Regions from separate parts of the Bradyrhizobium sp. Crot121 genome, predicted to be linked through region 2. Evidence: predicted binding sites of a transcription regulator. Region 2 holds the regulator's gene; the other holds the start of a gene.

Region 1 (7,212 bases), on a different contig from region 2:
TCTGCAACCTGCATTCGCTCGATCTGGCGCGCAGCTATTGCGACCGCCTGATCGGCATGGCGGCGGGCCGCGTGGTGTTCGATGGCCAGCCGTCGACGCTGACCGATCACATCGCCCGCGAGCTCTACGATCTCGAGGCCAATGATGTCATCGGCGGGGCGCCAATGCCCGCGCCCGGTGCCGCAACAGCTCCGGCGCTCGGCACCGCAGCCGCGGCCTGAACGCCGTAACCTTATGCAGGGAAAGCCGCTGCAGGTGCAGTCGGCCTTTACAGCATGGTCCGGAAAAGTGGAAACCGGTCGTGTTCAAACAAGAGATGAGATCACGATCCCGTTGCGTCTCGGATCGTGATCCAGGCGCTACCATAACAGCAGGGGTAAACCATGATCACTCGTCGCATCGTTCTCGCCGGCGCTGCCGCGCTCGCGCTCACCGCGTCCGCGTCGGCGCAGGACTGGAAGGCCAAATATCCGGAGCTGACCTTCGCGGTCGTGCCGGCTGAAAACGCGTCCGGTGTCACCGAGCGCTGGACGCCGTTCGTCAACTATCTCTCCAAGGAACTCGGCGTGAAGGTCACGCTGCGCATCGCCAACGACTATGCTGCGGTGATCGAAGGCCAGCGCTCCGGCAACATCCAGATCGCCAGCTACGGTTCGGCCTCCTTCGCCCGCGCGCGGCTGACCGGCGTCAAGACCGACGCCTTCGCCAACGACATCAACGCCGACGGCTCCACCGGCTACTACTCGATGTTCTTCGTCAAGGCGAGCAGCCCCTACAAGACCATCGAGGACGTGAAGGGCAAGAACCTCGGCCTCGTCGATCCGAACTCGACCTCCGGCAACAACGTGCCGCGCTTCGAGCTCAACAAGAAGGGCATTCCGGACGCCGAAGCCTATTTCAGCAAGGTTGTCTTCACCGGCAGCCACGAGAACGCGATGCTCGCGCTGGCGCAGGGCACGGTTGATGTTGCTGCCAACCAGTGGACCAGCGACGATGACTCCACGCTCGCCCAGATGCTGCACAAGGGCATGCTGAAGAACGCCGACGGCTCGCCGATGAAGAAGGATGATTTCCGCATCGTCCATAAGTCGGCCGAGATCATCAACGGACCCTATGCCTACAACTCCGACCTTCCCGACGATCTCAAGGCCGCGATCGCCAAGGCCTTCTTCGAGGTGCCGACGAAGGACAAGGCGGCGTTCGACAAGCTCTCCGACGGCCAGAAGAAGGGCTTCCATCCCGCGACCACCAAGGATTGGGACGGCACGATCGAGCTGATCAAGTTCGTCGACGCCCTGCGCAAGAAGAAGGCCTCCTGATCGATCGACGCGAATACGCAGGCCGGATCGATCGCGACCCGGCCTGTTCCGTTGAGGACAAGCAGCAGATCCCAAGCAGAGCAGATGGCCACCGCCGTATCCATCCTTCCCGCCCAGCAGCTCGCCGCGCTGAACGATGCCTATCGCAAGGCAGTCGCGCGCAAGCGGTTGAAGATGGCCTTGGCGGCGGCGGTGTTCATCGCGGCGCTGACCGTTGCCGGCATCGGCGCCGAGGTGAACCTGCGCACGCTCTTCACCTATTTCGGCAACTTCGTCTCCTATTTCGACCGCATCCTCACGCTCGATAACGGCCAGCGGGTCTGGACCGATTTCGGCGAATGGTTCTGGGGCTGGAAGAATTGGCTGAAGCTGCTCGCCGAGACCATCTTGATCAGCTATGTCGGCACGCTGACCGGCGCCGTCTTTGCCTTTGCGCTGAACTTTTTCGCCGCACAGAACACCTCGCCCGGGCCCTGGCTGCGCTTTGTTGTCCGCCGCCTGCTCGAATTTGCGCGCACCGTGCCCGCCATCGTGTTCGCGCTGGTGTTCGTGATCGCGTTCGGGCTCGGGCCGATGGCGGGCGTGCTGGCGATCGCCGTGCACTCCACCGGCGCGCTCGGCAAATTGTTCTCCGAGATCGTCGAGAATGCCGACATGAAGCCGGTGGAGGGCATCCGCTCGACCGGCGCGAGCTGGCTGTCCTGCATGCGGTTCGCCGTGCTGCCGCAGGTCTCGGCGGGCTATGCCAGCTACGCGCTGCTGCGCTTCGAGATCAATGTGCGCGAAGCGTCCGTGATGGGCTTTGTCGGCGCCGGCGGCATCGGGCAGGAGCTCGTGGTCGCGATTCGCAAATTCTATTATTCCGACGTCAGCGCCATCCTGGTCACCATCGTCCTGACCGTGTTCGTGATCGACATCACCACCGGCTGGCTGCGCGCAAAACTGTTCGGCAAGGAGGGGCGGGCATGAGCCAGTTGCCAAAGCCGGATTCGCAGGCGCTGCGGACGAAATACCCTGACGTTTTCGACCGCCCGGCCTCGGCGCGCCTCGCCACGCCCTTGATGCTGCTGGCGGCATCAGCGGTCTTCGCCTTCGGCCTGTTCGATCTGGACTTCTCGCCGACCAAGCTGGTGAGCGGGCTGCGTGAGCTCGGCTGGATCACGCTGATGATGATCCCGCCCGATCCCGGCTCGTCGCTGCCGACCTATCTCTCCGCGCTCGGCGAGACGCTGTCGATCGCGCTGCTCGGCACGACGCTGGCCGCGTTCATGGCGCTGCCGGTCAGCCTGCTCGCCGCGCGCAACATCGTGCCCTCCGCCATCTTCCGTTTCCCGGTGCGACGTTTCCTGGATACGATCCGCGGCGTCGACACGCTGATCTGGGCCTTGGTGTGGATCAATGTCGTCGGTCTCGGCCCGTTCGCCGGCGTGCTCGCCATCGCGGTGTCGGATTTCGGCGCCTTCGGCAAATTGTTCTCCGAGGCCATTGAAGGCGCCGACAAGAAGCAGGTCGAGGGCATCAGAGCTTCCGGCGGCGGCGTCCTGCACGAGATCCGCTTCGGCCTGATCCCGCAGGTCCTGCCCGTGATCGCGGGTCAGGTGCTCTATTTCATCGAATCGAACACGCGTTCGGCCACGATCATCGGCATCGTCGGTGCCGGCGGCATCGGGCTGCAGCTCGCCGAGCAGATCCGCGTGCTGGAATGGCAGAAGGTATCGTTCCTGATACTGATGATCCTGATCGCGGTCGCCGTGATCGACTGGATTTCGACAAAACTCCGCTTCGCCATCATCGGCCAGCGCACGCTGGCGTAGGAGTCACCTCGCCCCGCTCTTGCGGGAAGAGGTCGGCGCGAAGCGCCGGGTGAGGGGCCCCTCCGCGCACTCTCGCCTATCGAATTTGCAGAAGCAGCCCCTCACCCTAACCCTCGCAGAGTGAGCTTTGCTCGTCTCGCCCCCGCGAAGAGCGGGGAGAGGGAAGAACTGGATTACCCGTTCTCCACCAAGAACTCCACGCGCTCCGCCGCAAAACGCGAGCGCTTTGTCACCAGCGGCTTGTCGTCCAGATCGACGTCGGTCGAGTCGACCACCAGGATCGGGCGGCCGAGCGCCAGGTCGAGCCGCGCGGCGTCGGTAGCGTCGACGATGCCGGCGGTGATCCGCGTCGAGGTGCGGCGATAGTCGCGGATGCCGAAATGTTCGAGCAGTTTCGTCATCGAGCGGACGCTGGCGAACACCTCTCCCGCGCCCGGAAAGCGCTCGGCCGAAAGCCAGGAGGTGGAGACGCAGATCGGCGCGCGGTCGGCGAACCGCAGCGACTCGATCCGGACCAGTGGCGCGCCGACCTTCAGTCCGAGTTCCCGCGCCAATTCCCGGCTCGCCACGTCTTCCGAGGCATCGATCAATTGCCCGCGTGGCTCGCGGCCGCCGGCGCCGACGATCTCCGAGAACCGCGTGCGCGAGCGCAGCGGATAGGCGATTTTCTGCACCTCGACATAAGTGCCGCTGCCGCGTTCGGCACGCACCAGTCCGCGCTCGGCGAGCGCCGCCAGGGCGCGCCGCACCGTGTGCCGGTTCACGCGGTAGGTCTCCGCGATCTCCATCTCGCCCGGCAGCTTCTCGCCGGCGGCAAAGCGGCCCTCGGCGATGCCGCGCTCGATGCCGTCGGCGACCAGGCGCCACAGCGCGACGCCCGATGAGGCGGTGTCCTGCACACTCATATCGGAAACCCAGTCCTGTCGAAAATCATGCCTCTGTCATGAAACAGTCATGGCGTTTGCTTATCAAGTTGTCTAGTATCATAGACAACTTCAGTCAGGCAAGGTTCCGCGAGATGACGAAGACCGAGCAAGACAGCAGGCGGGCGCAGCGCCGGGCGGGAATGGCGGTGCTCGCGCAGTCGGACGCTGCCGACATTTCGGCCCGGCTCAGCGAGATGGCGCTGCCCGCTCACAAGACCCTGCGCGAGCCGGAAAACGGCCTCGTCATGGTGCGCGGCCGGGTCGGCGGTGATGGCGCGCCCTTCAATATTGGCGAGGCGACCGTCTCGCGCGCGGCGGTGCTGCTTTCGACCGGCCAGGTCGGTTTCGGCTACACGCTCGGACGCGACCATGAGAAGGCGCGGCTGATCGCGTTGTGCGACGCCATGGCGCAATCGGACGATTTTGCCGATGCGGTTGAGCAGGAGGTGATCGCGCCGCTGCGCACGGCCATGATCGCCAAGCGAGACCGGGTGGCCGCGGAGACGGCGGCGACGCGGGTTGATTTCTATACGATGGTGCGCGGTGAGGGCTGAAGACATGACGGCGATTGCCGAACTGCCGCCGGGCTTCGCCGACAAGGTCTTGTCGGCGCAGGCGACATTCCGTTCCGTAATGAACGCGATGGCGCGTCCGGGGAAGGTCGAGCGAATCGCGGCGTCGGCCGGCGCGCCTGATGGCGTGATGCACGGCGCGGCCGCGATCGCGCTGACGCTGTTCGATCACGATACGCCGATCTGGCTCGACGGCGCGATGTCGACCCCCGAAGTCGCCAAATGGCTCAAGTTCCACACCGGGGCGCCCATCACCGGCGATCCCGCGATTGCAAGCTTTGCGCTGATCGGCGATCCCGAGAATCTCCCCGCGCTCGATCGTTTCGCGCTCGGCAGCGGCGAATATCCCGATCGTTCGACCACGCTGATCCTGCAGATTGGCAGCCTGTCGCACGGCGCGGCCTACGAACTGCGCGGCCCGGGCATCGACGGCTCCACCGTGCTGACAGCGACCATTGAGCCGCACGATCTGTTCGATCAACTCGCCGTCAACGCCACGCTGTTCCCGCGCGGCATCGACGTCGTGCTGGTCGCGGGTGATGAGATTGTTGCGATCCCGCGCACCACGCGGCTCGCTCATGGGAAGGACTGACGATGTACGTTGCGGTCAAGGGCGGCGAACGCGCCATCGAGAACGCCCATCGCCTGCTCGCGCATGAACGGCGCGGCGACCGGGAGGTGCCGGAGCTTACGCTTGCGCAGATCTCCGAACAGCTTGCGCTCGGCGTCGATCGCGTCATGGCGGAAGGCTCGCTCTATGACCGCGAGCTGGCCGCGCTCGCGATCAAGCAGGCGCGCGGCGACCTGATCGAGGCGATCTTCCTGGTTCGCGCCTTCCGCGCCACGCTGCCGCGCTTCGGCGCCACCGAGCCGGTCGATACCGGCAACATGCAGATCCGCCGCCGCATCTCCGCGACCTTCAAGGACATTCCCGGCGGCCAGATCCTCGGCCCCACCTTCGACTATACCCATCGCCTGCTCGACCCGCAGCTTGCCGAGGGTTTTGTGCCGGAGGCGCCTGCGACCGGCGAAACATCGTCCGCCGAGACGCCGCGCGTCACCGACATCCTCGCTCACGATGGTCTGATCGAAGCGTCGCCGCAAGCAGAAGCGGACGCGCCGATCGGCGATCTCACACGCGAGCCGCTCAGCTTCCCCGCCGACCGCGATCTGCGGCTGCAGAATCTCGCGCGCGCCGACGAAGGTTTCCTGCTCGCGCTCGGCTACTCCACCCAGCGCGGCTACGGCCGCAACCACCCCTTCGCCGGCGAGATCCGCTTCGGCGAGGTTGATGTCGAATTCTTCGCCGAGGATGCGGGTTTTGCCGTTCCGCTCGGGAGAATCGAACTCACCGAGTGCCAGATGGTCAATCAGTTCAAGGGCTCGGCGACGGAAGCGCCGTGCTTCACCCGCGGCTACGGGCTCGCCTTCGGCCAGAGCGAGCGCAAGACCATGTCGATGGCGCTGGTCGATCGTGCACTGCGCGCGCGCGAGCTCGGCGAGGAGGTGAGGGCGCCGGCGCAGGACGAGGAATTCGTGATGTCGCATTCCGACAATGTGCAGGCGACCGGCTTCGTCGAGCATCTCAAGCTGCCGCATTATGTCGACTTCCAGTCCGAGCTCGGCCTGCTGCGCAGGCTGCGCACAGAATTCACTGAGGCCAACGCATCGGAGCCGCTGCAGGAGGCCGCCGAATGAACGCGCCGTCCTATAATTTCGCCTATCTCGACGAGCAGACCAAGCGGATGATCCGCCGCGCGATCCTGAAGGCGATCGCGATCCCCGGCTACCAGGTGCCGTTCGCGAGCCGCGAGATGCCGATGCCCTATGGCTGGGGCACCGGCGGCGTGCAGGTCACCGCCGCGATCCTCGGCCCCGATGACGTCTTGAAGGTGATCGACCAGGGCTCGGACGATACGACGAATGCGATCTCGATCCGCAAATTCTTCGGCAAGACCGCGGGCGTCGCGACCACGACGTCGACCACGGAAGCTACCGTAATCCAGACTCGCCACCGCATCCCAGAGGCGTCGCTGCATGAGGGGCAGGTGCTGGTCTATCAGGTGCCGATCCCAGAGCCGCTGCGCTTTCTCGAGCCCCGCGAGACCGAGACGCGGCGCATGCATGCACTCGCCGAATACGGCTTGATGCATGTCAAGCTGTACGAGGACATCGCGCGCTTCGGCCATATCGCCACGGCCTATGCCTATCCGGTGAAGGTGAACGCGCGCTATGTGATGGACCCGTCGCCGACGCCGAAATTCGACAATCCGAAGATGGACAATTGCGCGGCGCTGCAATTGTTCGGCGCCGGCCGCGAGAAGCGCATCTATGCGATCCCGCCCTACACGACCGTGGTCTCGCTCGATTTCGAGGACCATCCGTTCAAGCCCTACCGCTTCGACGCGCCGTGCGCGCTCTGCGGCGCGGAGAATTCCTATCTCGACGAGATCGTAACCGACGACAAGGGCGGGCGGATGTTCGTCTGCTCCGACACCGACTATTGCGAGCAGCGCCAGGCCGAAGGCCATCGCGGCCACCAGAGCGCAGCGCCGCACAAGGAGAGGGCGCATGTCTGAGC
Region 2 (7,212 bases):
TAACGAGGGTGTTGCCGGCAACATCAGCCAGACCAAGAACGCCATCGGCTATGTCGAATACGCCTACGCCAAGCAGAACAAGCTGACCTATGCGGCGATGGTCAACAAGGCCGGCAAGACCGTGCAGCCGACCATTGCTGCGTTCCAGGCCGCTGCTTCCAACGCGGACTGGGCCAAGGCTCCGGGCTACTACGTGATCCTGACCGACCAGCCAGGCGATGCGTCCTGGCCGATCACCGCGGCGACCTTCATCCTGATGCACAAGGAGCCGACGGATAAGGCGGCCTCGGCCGAAGCCATCAAGTTCTTCAAGTGGTCGTTCGAGAAGGGTGGCAAGGCCGCCGAAGAGCTCGACTACATCCCGATGCCGGAGCCGGTCGTCAAGCTGATCGAGAAGACCTGGTCGTCGGACATCAAGAGCTGAGGCTCGCATAGCGAGCGTCGCGCCCCGTCCTCTGCGGGCGCGACAAAGTCGAGAAACCGGAATCCATCGCTTCGCAACCGAAGCTGTGGATTCCGGGTCTACGCCCGACGGGGTGCATCCTGCGACGATGCGGGAAAACGTTCAGAACGGGTCGCGCAGTAAGTTGCGATCGAGTAAACACAGGGGATTGGCGTGGCAGACATGGCCGTTCAAAGCGACGTAATGGCAGCCTCCGGACCTTACGATCGTGCCAGGGCCCTCAGCGCCTTCAAACTCGGTGACATCACCTTCTACTGGATCACTCGCGCCTGCGCGATTTCGGTGCTCCTGATCCTAGGCGGTATCATCCTTTCGCTGATCGCCGGCGCCTGGCCGGCAATGAAGGAATACGGCTTCTCGTTCCTGTGGACCCAGCGCTGGGCGCCTTCGGCAGACCCGCCGGTGCTCGGCGCGCTCGGGCCGATCTACGGCACGCTGATCACCTCTGTCATCGCGATGATGATTGCCATTCCAGTTGGCATCGGCATTGCGATCTTCCTCACCGAGCTCTGCCCACAATGGCTGCGCCGCCCGATCGGCATCGCGATCGAACTGCTCGCCGGCATCCCCTCGATCATCTACGGCATGTGGGGCTTCTTCGTGCTGGGCCCGTTCCTCGCCAACACGTTCCAGCCGTTCATGATCCGCGTGTTCGACGGCGTGCCGGTGCTGGGTGCGATATTCGCAGGCCCGCCATCCTATCTCAGCCTGTTCAACGCCGCGCTGATCCTGGCGATCATGGTGCTGCCCTTCATCACGGCGATCTCGGTCGACGTGTTCAAGACGGTGCCGCCGGTCCTCAAGGAGGCGGCCTACGGGGTCGGCTGCACCACCTGGGAAGTCGTCCGCAACGTCGTGATCCCCTATACCCGCGTCGGCGTGATCGGCGGCATCATGCTGGCGCTCGGCCGCGCCCTCGGCGAAACCATGGCCGTGACCTTCATCATCGGCAATTCGTTCCGCATCTCCTCCTCGATCTTCGCGCCGGGCACGACGATCTCGGCGGCGATCGCCAGCGAATTCGCCGAGAGTGACGGATTGCACCAGTCGGGCCTGATCCTGCTCGGCCTCTTGCTGTTCGTGCTGACATTCATCGTTCTCGCTTGCGCGCGACTGATGCTGATGCGTCTGGAAAGGAAGGCGGGGAACTGACATGAACCCGATTTACAAAGCACGCCGCCGCAACGACATCATCATCCGCGGGCTTTGCATCGCCGCTGCCGCGTTCGGGGTGACCTGGCTGGCGCTGATCCTGTTCACGCTGTTCTACAACGGTCTCGCCGGCCTCAGCCTCGACGTCTTCACCAAGAACACGCCGCCGCCCGGCTCCACCGATGGCGGTCTGTTGAACGCGATCGTCGGCTCGGTGATCATGACCGTGATCGGTGTCGGCATCGGCGCGCCGCTCGGCCTGTTCGCGGGCACCTATCTGGCCGAATACGGCAAGCATGACCGGCTCACCTCGGTGATCCGCTTCATCAACGACATCCTCTTGAGCGCGCCGTCGATCATCATCGGCCTGTTCATCTATGGCGCGGTCGTCGTGCCGATGGGCGGCTTCTCCGCGCTGGCCGGCTGTCTGGCGCTGGCGGTGATCGTCATCCCGGTTGTGCTCCGCACTACCGAGGACATGCTGCTGCTCGTCCCCAACCCGCTGCGGGAGGCGGCCTCCGCGCTTGGCCTTCCGCGCTCGCTGGTGATCAAGCGGATTGCCTATCGCGCGGCGCGCTCCGGCCTGATCACGGGCGTGCTGCTGGCGACCGCCCGCGTCGCCGGTGAGACCGCGCCGCTGCTGTTCACCGCGCTGTCCAATCAGTTCTTCAGCCTGAACCTGACCAAGACGATGGCGAACCTGCCGGTGACCATCAACAACTTCGTGCAGAGCCCCTACGCCTATTGGAAGGAGCTCGCCTGGAGCGGGGCCTTGCTTATCACCTTGACCGTGCTCGCGCTCAACATCGGCGCGCGCATTCTCGGCGCCGAAAGGAGCGCAAAATGACCGATCTGTCCGTATCGACGACCAGCCCGAGCGCGGCCATTCCCCAGAAGTCGCTGCCGGAAGCGGCGCCAAAGGTGACTGCACGCAGCCTCAACTTCTATTACGGCGAGCACCATGCGTTGAAGAACATCAACCTGACGCTCGGCACCAACCGCGTCACCGCCTTTATCGGCCCGTCCGGCTGCGGCAAGTCGACCCTGCTCCGGATCTTCAACCGGATGTACGACCTGTATCCCGGCCAGCGCGCCACCGGCCAGTTGATGCTGGACCAGACCAACATCCTCGACCCCAAGCTCGACCTCAACCTGCTGCGGGCGCGGATCGGAATGGTGTTCCAGAAGCCGACGCCGTTCCCGATGACGATCTATGAGAACATCGCCTTCGGCATCCGCCTTTACGAGAAGATCTCGAAATCTGAAATGGACGGCCGCGTCGAGAAAGCGCTGCGCGGCGGCGCGCTGTGGAACGAGGTCAAGGACAAGCTCAACGCCTCCGGCCTGAGCCTCTCCGGCGGCCAGCAGCAGCGCCTCTGCATCGCCCGCACGGTTGCGGTGCGGCCCGAAGTTATCCTGTTCGACGAGCCCTGCTCGGCGCTCGATCCGATCTCGACCGCCAAGGTCGAGGAGCTGATCCAGGAATTGTCGGAGGACTACACGATCGCGATCGTCACGCATAACATGCAGCAGGCGGCGCGCGTCTCCGACAAGACCGCGTTCATGTATCTGGGCGAACTGATCGAGTTCGACGACACCAGCAAGATCTTCACCTCGCCGAGCGATCGACGCACCCAGGACTACATCACCGGCCGGTTTGGTTGAGGAGGGACATCATGGCTTCTGAACATACCGCCAAGGCATTCGACAGCGATCTTCAGGAACTGACCCGTCTGGTCGCAGAGATGGGCGGGCTGGTCGAACGGATGATCACCGAATCCGTCGATGCGCTGATCCGCCGCGACGTCGCGCTCGGCAAGCGTGTCGTCGCTTCCGACATCGAGATCGACAGCCTGCAGCGCGTGATCGAGGAGCGCGCCGTGCTGACGATCGCCCGCCGCCAGCCGATGGCTGTCGACCTGCGCGAGATCGTCGGCGCGATGCGGGTGGCGACCGACCTCGAGCGGATCGGCGACCTCGCCAAGAACATGGGCAAGCGCGTCGCCGCGCTGGAGAACGACTTCCAGCCGCTGAAGCTGATCCGCGGCCTGGAGCACATGACCGACCTCGTGCTGTCGCAGGTCAAGTCCGTGCTCGACGCCTATGCCGCGCACGATCTGCCGGCGGCGATGAACGTCTGGAAGAGCGACGAGGAGGTGGACGCGATCTGCACCTCGCTGTTCCGCGAGCTCCTCACCTACATGATGGAAGATCCGCGCAACATCTCGTTCTGCATCCACCTGATGTTCTGCGCCAAGAATATCGAGCGGATCGGCGACCACGCCACCAACATCGCGGAAACGGTCTTCTACATGATCGAGGGTCAGCAGATCACCGACAAGCGGCCGAAGGGGGATATGACGACGTTCGCCACGACCGTTCCGGGCAACTAGAGCAACATCCGGAAAGTCGACGCCGGCTTTCAGCCAAGATCCTGCTCAAACATCAAAGGAAGAGTGGGATGACGATTCAAGCAGAGAGTCATCCCGCTATAGGAGAAGCCAAGCCGATGAGCGCACGCATTCTGGTGGTCGAAGACGAAGAAGCGCTGACGACGCTGTTGCGCTACAATCTCGATGCAGAAGGCTATGATGTCGAAACGGTCGCCCGTGGAGACGATGCGGACACAAGGCTCAAGGAACGTATTCCCGACCTTGTCGTGCTCGACTGGATGCTGCCGGGACTCTCCGGCATCGAGCTGTGCCGCCGTCTGCGGGCGCGGCCGGAGACCAAGCAGCTCCCGATCATCATGCTGACCGCGCGCGGCGAGGAAAGCGAGCGCGTGAGGGGGCTGGCGACCGGTGCCGACGACTACATCGTCAAGCCGTTCTCGGTGCCTGAACTGCTCGCGCGGGTGAAGGGCCTGTTGCGCCGGGCAAGCCCGGAGCGGCTCGCCACCGTGCTCACCTATGGCGACATCGAACTCGACCGCGAGAAGCGCCGCGTCGCGCGCTCGGGCCGCCCGATCGATCTCGGCCCGACCGAATATCGCCTGCTGGAGTTCTTCCTGGAGCATCCCGGCCGCGTGTTCAGCCGCGAGCAGCTGCTCGACAGCGTTTGGGGCCGCGACATCTATATCGACGAGCGCACCGTCGACGTTCACATCGGCCGCCTGCGCAAATTGCTCAATCCCGGCCGCGAGCAGGACCCGATCCGTACCGTCCGCGGCGCGGGCTACGCGCTCGATGATCGCTTCGCGAAGGCCGAGCAGTCGTAAACCGGCGACCTCAATCCGTAGCCCGGGTGCAGCGAAGCGTAACCCCGGGGAAATTTGGACCCGCCGATACAGCGTTCCCGGGTTGCGCTGCGCTCCACCCAGGCTACGATCTGTCGTCGGCTTACTTGCCTTGTGACGGCTTGACCGTCGGACGGCGGCGGTCAGCCGCCGGCTGGTAGGCGATGCGGGAGTGGTGCGCGCAATAGGGCAGGCCGGGAAGCGCCTTGCCGCCGCAGAAGAAGAATTCCGGGCTCGAGGGATCGCCGACCGGCCAGTGGCAGGTGGCCTCGTTCAATTCGAGCAGCGACAGCCGCTGGCTCATCGGCACCACATTGTCGTAGGCGATAGGGTCCGCTTCCACCTCCACCTCGAAGGCGTGGGCGAGCGCGGTGTTGCCGCGGGAGACCGGACGCGCCACGCGCATCATCGGCTGTGCGGGACGCGCCTTGCGCTGCCGCGGCGCGGCTGCAGCAGGACTCTTGGCGCGGCCCGAGAGGCCGAGCCGGTGCACCTTGCCGATCACCGCATTGCGGGTCACGTTGCCCAGTTCCGCAGCGATCTGGCTGGCCGAGAGGCCACCTTCCCAGAGCTTTTTCAACTGCTCGACGCGTTCGTCGGACCAGGTCAATACCGTCATCGCATCTTTCCCTTCGCGTTGCGCCGGCCGATCCTGGGACAGCGCTGCGATGCCTAATCTCAAAAATCCCTGCGGGCAGAATCCCTTAAGGCTCGCCGGGCACGAAAACCGCACCCGAACGTGTACGCCGCACACAAAGGACTCTAAGGGATCAAAACTGCCGCACGAGATGTCGTACCCGACAGGCTAGACGCTACAATATGGCGTGACTCTGGCGCAAGAGTCCGCGCCTATGCGTCCACATGTTCCGACATTTAGGGATTGCAATCGGGCTTTTCCACCACACCGGAAAACTGCGGATTACCGGCACTTTGCAGCGCAGCCTGGCGGCTTCGTGGCGATTGACAGCACCCGCCGCGCGCATAGAATGCCTTCACGTGCCGCCCTGCAAAGGCGGCACGTTTTGTTTTCGCTGGATGAGCTCCAGCCGCGTGTCTGCATCGCTGCACGCCGCCGGGGCTTGTCTGAAAGGCTTGTCTGAACCCTTCAGTGATCGCCATGACCGACCGCGCCACGTCGCATCTGCTTCCCGTTTTTGCCAGGGCCGATCTCGGCTTCGAACGCGGCGAAGGCTGTTGGCTGATCTCGACCAAAGGCGAGCGTTATCTCGACTTCACCTCCGGCGTCGCGGTGAACGCGCTCGGCCATGCCCATCCGCATCTGGTGAAGGCGCTGCAGGAACAGGCGACGAAGCTCTGGCACATGTCGAACCTGTTCAAGAGCCCGGACGGCGAGAAGCTTGCCGCGCGGCTGTGCGAGCAGAGTTTTGCGGACTTGGTGTTCTTCTGCAATTCCGGCGCGGAAGCGATGGAGGGCGTGATCAAGGTCGTGCGTCACTATCACTTCTCGAAGGGGCATCCGGAGCGCTACCGCATCATCACCTTCGAAGGCGCCTTCCATGGCCGCACGCTCGCGACACTCGCCGCGACCGGCGCCGCTAAATATCTCGAGGGCTTCGGCGCGCCGATGGACGGCTTTGATCAGGTGCCGCATGGCGATATCGAAGCGGTGAAACGCGCGATCGGTCCAGAGACCGCAGGCATCCTGATCGAGCCGGTGCAGGGCGAAGGCGGCGTGCGCTCCGCGCCGCCGGCCTTCTTCAAGGCGCTGCGCCAGCTCTGCGACGAGCATGGCCTATTGCTCGCGTTCGACGAGGTGCAGACCGGCATGGGCCGCACCGGCGATCTCTTCGCCTACAAGCGCATCGGGGTCACCCCTGACGTGATGTCGCTGGCCAAGGCGCTCGGCGGCGGCTTTCCGATCGGCGCCTTCCTTGCGACCGCGGAAGCTGCGTCCGGCATGACGCCGGGTTCGCATGGCTCGACCTTCGGCGGCAATCCGCTCGCGGTCGCGGCCGCCGGCGCCGTGCTCGATGTGATGCTGAAGCCCGGCTTCTTCGATCACGTGCAGAAGATGTCGCTCCTGCTCAAGCAGAAGCTCGCCTCCGCGGTTGACCGCTATCCGTCCATTCTCGCCGACGTGCGCGGCGAGGGGCTTCTGATCGGCGTCAAGGCCGTGGTGCCCTCGGGCGACCTCGTCAACGCCCTGCGCGAGCAGAAGCTGCTCACAGTCGGCGCCGGCGATAATGTGGTGCGATTCCTCGCGCCGCTGATCGTCAGCGAGGCCGAGATCGAGCACGCCATCGGTTGTCTGGAGCGCGCCTGCACCGCGCTCTCAAGCGGACCGTCGAAGAAGGCAGCGGGATGATGAGCAAGGCGCCCCGTCACTTCCTCGACATCAACG

The links. Region 2 encodes PhoB, which activates phosphate uptake and scavenging genes when phosphate is short. Its sites were predicted from a motif close to TGTCATNNANCTGTCAT; they were not measured.
Region 1: phnF (phosphonate metabolism transcriptional regulator PhnF) is a predicted target of PhoB. The motif match lies at 4,073-4,089, and genes of this name have one in related genera.

What each region holds. Positions count from the first base shown of each region.
Region 1 is NZ_JCAMOR010000005.1:143,682-150,893, reverse strand. It holds gene phnC (phosphonate ABC transporter ATP-binding protein) at 1-221, shown strand, start outside; gene phnD (phosphonate ABC transporter substrate-binding protein) at 384-1,319, shown strand; gene phnE (phosphonate ABC transporter, permease protein PhnE) at 1,404-2,288, shown strand; gene phnE (phosphonate ABC transporter, permease protein PhnE) at 2,285-3,133, shown strand; gene phnF (phosphonate metabolism transcriptional regulator PhnF) at 3,307-4,038, opposite strand; gene phnG (phosphonate C-P lyase system protein PhnG) at 4,152-4,613, shown strand; gene phnH (phosphonate C-P lyase system protein PhnH) at 4,618-5,223, shown strand; gene AC5ZGW_RS07875 (carbon-phosphorus lyase complex subunit) at 5,226-6,329, shown strand; gene AC5ZGW_RS07870 (alpha-D-ribose 1-methylphosphonate 5-phosphate C-P-lyase PhnJ) at 6,326-7,210, shown strand; gene phnK (phosphonate C-P lyase system protein PhnK) at 7,203-7,212, shown strand, end outside.
Region 2 is NZ_JCAMOR010000006.1:52,170-59,381, reverse strand. It holds gene pstS (phosphate ABC transporter substrate-binding protein PstS) at 1-424, shown strand, start outside; gene pstC (phosphate ABC transporter permease subunit PstC) at 626-1,615, shown strand; gene pstA (phosphate ABC transporter permease PstA) at 1,617-2,462, shown strand; gene pstB (phosphate ABC transporter ATP-binding protein PstB) at 2,459-3,280, shown strand; gene phoU (phosphate signaling complex protein PhoU) at 3,292-4,008, shown strand; gene phoB (phosphate regulon transcriptional regulator PhoB) at 4,125-4,832, shown strand; gene AC5ZGW_RS08555 (GcrA family cell cycle regulator) at 4,954-5,469, opposite strand; gene AC5ZGW_RS08550 (aspartate aminotransferase family protein) at 5,968-7,176, shown strand; gene argF (ornithine carbamoyltransferase) at 7,176-7,212, shown strand, end outside.